3 regions of the Blautia marasmi genome follow, and region 3 is predicted to be linked to each of the others. Evidence: riboswitches for the same ligand, from Rfam matches in the RefSeq annotation. Region 3 holds a riboswitch; each other region holds the start of a gene.

Region 1 (2,245 bases), 3.0 Mb from region 3:
TTTCTGCGGCAGAATCCTTGTTTCCTTTGTCCTCACTGCTGCCGCAGGCAGTCATGGATGTGAGCATGCAGACGGCAAGGAAAGCCGCCAAGATCTTCTTTTTCATCCTCTATTGTCCTCTCTTTTCTGTCTTATTTTGCCTTTTCCCAGGGCATGCATTTTTTCTGCAGGATATCCACCAGCTTCATAAGAAGAAGGCTGATAATGGATATCAGAAAAATAACCGCAAACATCTTATCAAAAGCAAACGCCTTTTTCACACGGATCATATACACACCAAGCCCGGAAAACCCACCCAGCCACTCTGAGATAACCGCACCCACAACAGAATAGGAAGCGGAAATACGGAGACTGGCAAAAAAACGTCCCATGGCACCGGGCATTTTAATATATCTGAATATTTGAAAATTGCCTGCCCCCATGCTTTTTAAAAGATTCATCATGTCCTTATCCGCAGAACGGAAGCCTTCCAGAAGCCCTATGGTGATAGGGAAGAAGGTCACAATTACGATCAGGATAACCTTTGGCAGCATCTCATACCCAAACCACAGCACAAGAAGCGGTGCTATGGCTACTGTGGGCACAGTCTGGGTGATGACGATCAGCGGATAAAAGGCTTTGTAAAGTTTTTCAAAACGATCCATGAGGACCGCCATGATAAACCCAAAAGCCACACCGCAGAGCAGTCCCGCTGCCGCCTCAAGAAGCGTAACCCCGGAATTTTCCATAAGCAATGGAAACTCACTGCCAAAAGCTTTCAGTACCTGCAGCGGCGAGGGAAGCATAAAGTTGGGAACCAGACCTGCCATGGAGACGATCTGCCAGATGAGCAGGATCGCAAAAAGGGCGGTTGCTGCCCACAGCTTACTGGTGATGCTTTGTAACTTTTTTCTCAATGGTCAGCACATCTCCTTCTGGCTTATAAGACACTTTGATATAGGCCGCAACGGAAGGCGCACCTGCACGGACTGCAATATGCTGGCACTCTTTTACAATATCCATCAGTTCATCATAGTCACCCTCAATGGCTGTCTCAAAAGGCCCTACATAGTAGTTCAGCCCTGTACTCTTAATATAATCAATCACCTCGTCCACAATACGGATCAATTCCTCGTCATTCTTTGCCTCCGGCAATGTCTGGATTGCTACACTTGCATTCATTTTTCTTTTCCTCCTTAGAATCCTTATAAGTTTCACTTTTTGTCTGCAGGGTTTTTTACAATATAAAAGCTCCCGGCAGGTTTTACCTGAACAGGAGCTGGTTATCAGAACGAATGCGCACTGGCCTGCAGTGCCTCTCTTATGCTCCCTACGCCGGCATTACCCGGATCAGGTTAAGGGTGAAAAACGATTACGGTTTTACTCTCAGCCGGACTTCTCTCCAGCTCCCCTGTTGTCTTCTCAAGTGTACTTCATTGTAAAATAATTGTCAAGCCAATCCTCCGGCTTTTTAATGTTACTGTTCACTCCGTGTACAGTAACCACTCCGTTCTCAGTAACTCTTTTCTCTTCCATTCCAGGCTTTCACAAGCCTTTTCATGCCTTCCTCCAAGTCTTCCTCCGACATGGTGGCATATCCCAGAAGAACCGTTGCCGGCATTTGAGGTGCCTTACCGCAGACCAGGAATTCGGACAATCCGTAAACTCTGACACCGGCTTTTGCTGCCCTTTCCACTGCTTCCTGTTCGGATGATCCGTTTTTAAAATGTACCAACAGATGGACCCCCGCATTTTCACCGGAACAGGTGCATACGTTTCCCAAGCCCTCTTTCAGCCAGTGCAGGAGCAGATCATGTTTTCCTTTATAGAGACTGCGCATTCTGTTTAAATGCCGCTCGTAATAGCCTTCCCTCAAAAAAAGCTCAAGGATCCTCTGATCCGCCCTGGAAACCGTGACGGAGAAGGGATTCTCCCCGCTCAGATACCGCTGCATCAGTTTCTTTGGCAGTACCATATAACTGATCCGGATGGAGGGTGCAATAGACTTTGAGAAAGTACCAAGATAGATGACCCGCTCTTCCTTATCAAATCCCTGTAAGGCAGGTATGGGCTTTCCTTTGTAACGGAATTCACTGTCATAGTCATCTTCGATGATGTAGCGGTCTCCCCTCCCGGCCCATTTCAGAAGCGACAGGCGGCGTTTCAGGGGCATGACCGTCCCCATGGGAAACTGGTGGGAGGGCATGACATAGACCATATCCGCTCCGGTCTGCTCCAGATCATGTACATCAATTCCCTGTGTGTC
Region 2 (2,245 bases), 3.2 Mb from region 3:
CATATTCTCTTGATAAGCTCTGTATCGGGGAACGGGTGCTCTCTCAGCAGATCGCCCTGTCTGTAAAGGGACCAAAAAAAGTCTGTATCACAGGAGCAAACGGCATTGGAAAAACCACACTTCTGCGGAAAATAGCGGAATCCATGCAGGAGAGAACAGACCTGCATGTGGCTTATATGCCTCAGAATTACGAAGAAAAAATGGATGGCAGCAAGACTCCGGCAGAATTTCTGCAAAAAAAGGGAGACAAAGAGGAAATCAGCAGGATCCGCACGTATCTGGGCAGTATGAAATACACGGCAGATGAGATGGACCACAGTATCTCCCAGCTTTCCGGCGGTCAGAAAGCAAAACTGTTTTTCCTGAAAATGAGCCTGGACGGCAGCAATGTGCTTCTTTTGGATGAACCCACCAGAAATTTTTCACCCCTGTCCGGGCCTGTGATCCGAAGACTTCTGGCAGATTTCAAAGGGGCAGTCATCAGTGTATCCCATGACAGAAAGTATATGGATGAGGTGTGTGATACCATCTATGAACTGATGGAAAATGGTCTGGAAAAGAGAAAAGGATAGATAAGACTTTGCGGAACCGTGATATCTTTCAGGGAACTGTTCACTTCGCGTCCAGTAACACGCTTCGCGATGCACAGATATGGAACATTCTGCCCCATATCGCGCTGGCTGCCTCGGGATCTTCATGCTTCCGGCATGAAAACGCCTTCCGGTACAGTGGCCTGTGAACAGCAACCTTTCAGGGGCCGCCACATAGAACAAAGCTGACAGAATTTGACAGGAACAGGTAAGTGTGGTATCCTGATAACCAGTTAAAGTAAAACATGGGCAACTATTCAGTAGGTCTGCGCATTCACTGCGCTGACCGTAAGAAAGTGTACCACGGCCAAGCAAAAATCCCATCGCCAAAGGCGATTTTGCATGGATTTTTGCCTGTAACTGTGAGGGTACTGAACAGTTACAAATATGGATAAGTTTCATCGGGGGAGCCTGTAGCGGCAGGCTGAGAGGAAGTCACCAACTTCGACCCTTTAACCTGATATGGGTAATGCCAGCGTAGGGAGAGATCAAGATTCCGGGAGACGTGTTGGCGTCTCCCTTTTTATGTTTCAGGATACAGAAAGGAGAAAAAATGCTGGGAGAAATACTGGAAAACGTTAGGAGTAAATCGCCTCTGATTCAGAACATCACCAATTATGTAACTGCAAATGACTGTGCCAATATTACGTTGGCCTGCGGTGCTTCCCCAACCATGTCGGACGGGGAGGAGGAAGCAGAGGAGATGGGACGCCTCTGCGACGGTCTGAACATCAATATGGGGACCCTGCATCCCCGTTCCGTGAAAGCCATGCTTTTGGCAGGAAAAAGTGCGGGAAGCTGCGGGCATCCCATTGTACTTGACCCTGTGGGGGCCGGGGCATCCACATACCGCAGGAAGACAGCGGAACAATTACTCAGGGAAATTGCTTTTACCGCCATCCGGGGAAATATTTCGGAAATTAAGACCATTGCCGGGGGCGGAAACAGTTCCAAGGGAGTGGATGCTGATGCGGCGGATGCTGTTACAGACGAAAATCTGGAAAAGACCATAACATTCGCAAAGGATCTTTCAAAAAAGACCGGGGCAGTGATCGCTATCAGCGGTGCAATCGATATTGTGACAGACAAAAACCATACCTACATAATCAGAAACGGGAACCCTGTCATGGCAAAGATCACAGGCTGCGGCTGTATGCTCAGCTCCCTTGCAGCAGCCTATCTGGCGGCCAATCCGGACAGAAGGCTGGAAGCTGTGGCTGCTGCTGTGATCTCCATGGGCCTGTGCGGGGAAAAGGCATTTGAGAAGATGGAAAGCGAGCGCAGGGGCAGCGCATCCTGCAGAAACTATCTGATAGATGAGGTGTATCATTTGACCGGCAGCGAGCTGGAGAGAGGAGCAAAATATGAACTGCGCTGAGAAAAGAGAAATGGTGAGACGTGCCCTGCTTCTGTATGCCGTTACGGACCGATCCTGGGTGGGAGAAAAGACACTTTATGAGCAGGTAAAAGCATCTCTGGATGGAGGCATTACGCTTTTGCAGCTCAGGGAAAAAGAGATGCCGTATGAGGATTTTCTGCGTGAGGCAAAGGATATGAAGGCTCTTGCCGCCAGTTACCGTGTCCCCCTGATGATCAACGATAATGTGGACCTTGCCCTGGCTGTGGATGCGGACGGCGTACATGTGGGGCAGAGC
Region 3 (2,245 bases):
CGGGAAGCGATAATGCCCTCCTTAACATCATCCAGGTTAGGCAGGCGCAGATGTTCCGCCGGCGTTACATAGCACAGAAAGGAGGCTCCATAAGTGGCCGCGATGGCGCCGCCGATGGCAGCAGTGATATGGTCATAGCCAGGGGCAATGTCTGTTACCAAAGGCCCCAGAACATAGAAGGGGGCGCCCTGACAGAGTGTCTGCTGAATCTTCATGTTTGCCGCAATCTGATCCAGAGGCATATGTCCGGGACCTTCCACCATAACCTGAACGTCCTTTTCCCAGGCGCGTTTTGTCAGTTCCCCTAAGGTGATCAGCTCCTCGATCTGAGAGATATCAGAGGCATCCTGTATGCATCCTGGGCGGCAGGCATCCCCCAGACTCATGGTGATGTCATATTCCCGGCAGATATCCAGGATTTCATCGTAGTGTTCGTAGAAAGGGTTTTCCTGGCCTGTCATTTCCATCCAGGCAAAGATAATGGAACCGCCTCGGGAGACGATATTGGTGAGACGTTTATTCCGTTTGAATCTGCCTGCAGTTTCTTTGTTGATGCCGCAGTGGATGGTCATAAAGTCCACACCGTCCTCCGCATGCATGCGCACAATATCCAGCCACTGCTGTGATGTGATCTCCTTTAAGGGCTTGTGATAGTAGACCACAGCATCATAGATGGGGACTGTTCCAATGATGGCGGGACATTCTGTTGTCAGCCGTCTGCGGAAGGTGTGGGTGTCACCGTAGGAGCTGAGGTCCATGATGGATTCTGCCCCCATTTTTACCGCGTTATTGACTTTTTCAATCTCCATATCCATGTCCTTGCAGTCCCTGGAAATGCCCAGGTTTACATTGATCTTTGTTCTGAGCATGGAGCCGATGGCGTTTGGCTCCAGGGAAGTGTGTCTTTTGTTGCAGGGAATGATGGCCTGGCCTTTGGCCATGAGGACCATAAGTTCATGTACATCCATCTGTTCCTTTTTTGCCGCTGCTTCCATCTCACCGGTGATGATTCCTTTTCTGGCAGCGTCCATCTGTGTTGTGTACTGCATGAAACTCTCCTTTCTGTGAATGATACGGGGATAAGCGGCCGGATATGGGCTTTAGATGTTTATAGAGGGGGCTTTTTAGAAAAAAAGTGCACCCCGGATGGGATGCACCAAATATACATAAACTTCTGGTTCGCTTCCTACGCCGGCATTATCCGTATCAGGTTCCAGGGTCGAAATCCGTTCGTATTTCCTCTCAGCCGACGCGTCAGCTCCCCTTGCGTATTCAATTGTTTTCAGATATTTCCTACCATAATCATATAGCGGCAGGAAAGAAATGTCAACATTTAATTTTCTGTCAAATAGTATGGATCAGATATTCCTGTCTGCCGTCCCTTAAAAATACAGGCATGGAGTCAATAGGAGCCTCTGCTTCTGTCCACTGTCCGCCGTTTAAGATCTCACCGGTATGGGCATTGGTCCAGGTGCTTCCTTCAGGCAGATAGACCTTTCTTTTGAAGGCATGTGGTTCCACAATAGGGGCTGCCAGGATGTCAGGTCCGTACATATACTGGGTATCCAGTTCCCAGGTATTTAAGTCCTCCGGGAATTCGTAGAACATAGTGCGCATAACAGGAGCACCTGTTTTGTGTGTTTCCTCCATAAGGCTTCTGGTATAATCCCGCATCATCTCACGGATTTCAATGAACTTCTTCATGATCTGGTAATTTTCTTCCCCATAGCTCCAGATCTCATTGTCAGCGCCTGTTCCCTCTGTCTCCTCCCCGTCTGCTTTGTAGAGGGGCGTGCGCGGAAGGCGGCTGCCGTGAAGGCGCATCACAGGACAAAAAGCACCAAACTGGAACCAGCGGATCAGCAGTTCTTGGAAGTCCTTGTCATAAATATTGCCGCCATGGAAGCCTCCGATATCTGTGGTCCACCAGGGGATTCCGGAAAGACCCATCTGCAGGCCTGCCACGATCTGGTTGCGGAAATCCTGATAAGTGGAGTGGATGTCCCCTGACCAGATCAAAGCCCCGTACTGCTGGCTTCCTGCCCAGGCACAGCGCACTAGGTTCAGAACATCCTCCTGCCCGTTTTCTTTTTGTCCTTCATAGAAACCGCGGGCGTATTCCCGGGGATAGATATTTCCCTGCTGCATAACGCTTCCGGCATAATAACGGTAGTTTTCGTAATCATAGGTGGTGAACTCCGGTTCCGCTTCATCCAGCCAGAAAAGCTTGATCCCATTTTCCCCG

Evidence for each region. Region 3 has a riboswitch for thiamine pyrophosphate ahead of thiC (phosphomethylpyrimidine synthase ThiC). Riboswitches for the same ligand answer to the same signal wherever they lie in the genome.
Region 1: it holds a riboswitch for thiamine pyrophosphate, as region 3 does, so the genes downstream of both, C6P39_RS20930 (thiamine-binding protein) here and thiC (phosphomethylpyrimidine synthase ThiC) in region 3, are expected to answer to the same signal.
Region 2: it holds a riboswitch for thiamine pyrophosphate, as region 3 does, so the genes downstream of both, thiM (hydroxyethylthiazole kinase) here and thiC (phosphomethylpyrimidine synthase ThiC) in region 3, are expected to answer to the same signal.

The regions. Positions count from the first base shown of each region.
Region 1 covers NZ_OIWX01000001.1:4,795,432-4,797,676, reverse strand. Annotated here, with positions in the region: gene C6P39_RS20940 (ABC transporter substrate-binding protein) at 1-106, opposite strand, end outside; gene C6P39_RS20935 (ABC transporter permease) at 132-896, opposite strand; gene C6P39_RS20930 (thiamine-binding protein) at 865-1,161, opposite strand; TPP riboswitch at 1,290-1,402, opposite strand; gene pdxR (MocR-like pyridoxine biosynthesis transcription factor PdxR) at 1,493-2,245, opposite strand, start outside.
Region 2 covers NZ_OIWX01000001.1:5,062,068-5,064,312, forward strand. Annotated here, with positions in the region: gene C6P39_RS22110 (ATP-binding cassette domain-containing protein) at 1-572, shown strand, start outside; TPP riboswitch at 984-1,093, shown strand; gene thiM (hydroxyethylthiazole kinase) at 1,144-1,968, shown strand; gene thiE (thiamine phosphate synthase) at 1,955-2,245, shown strand, end outside.
Region 3 covers NZ_OIWX01000001.1:1,826,600-1,828,844, reverse strand. Annotated here, with positions in the region: gene thiC (phosphomethylpyrimidine synthase ThiC) at 1-1,049, opposite strand, end outside; TPP riboswitch at 1,168-1,275, opposite strand; gene C6P39_RS08125 (glycoside hydrolase family 31 protein) at 1,345-2,245, opposite strand, start outside.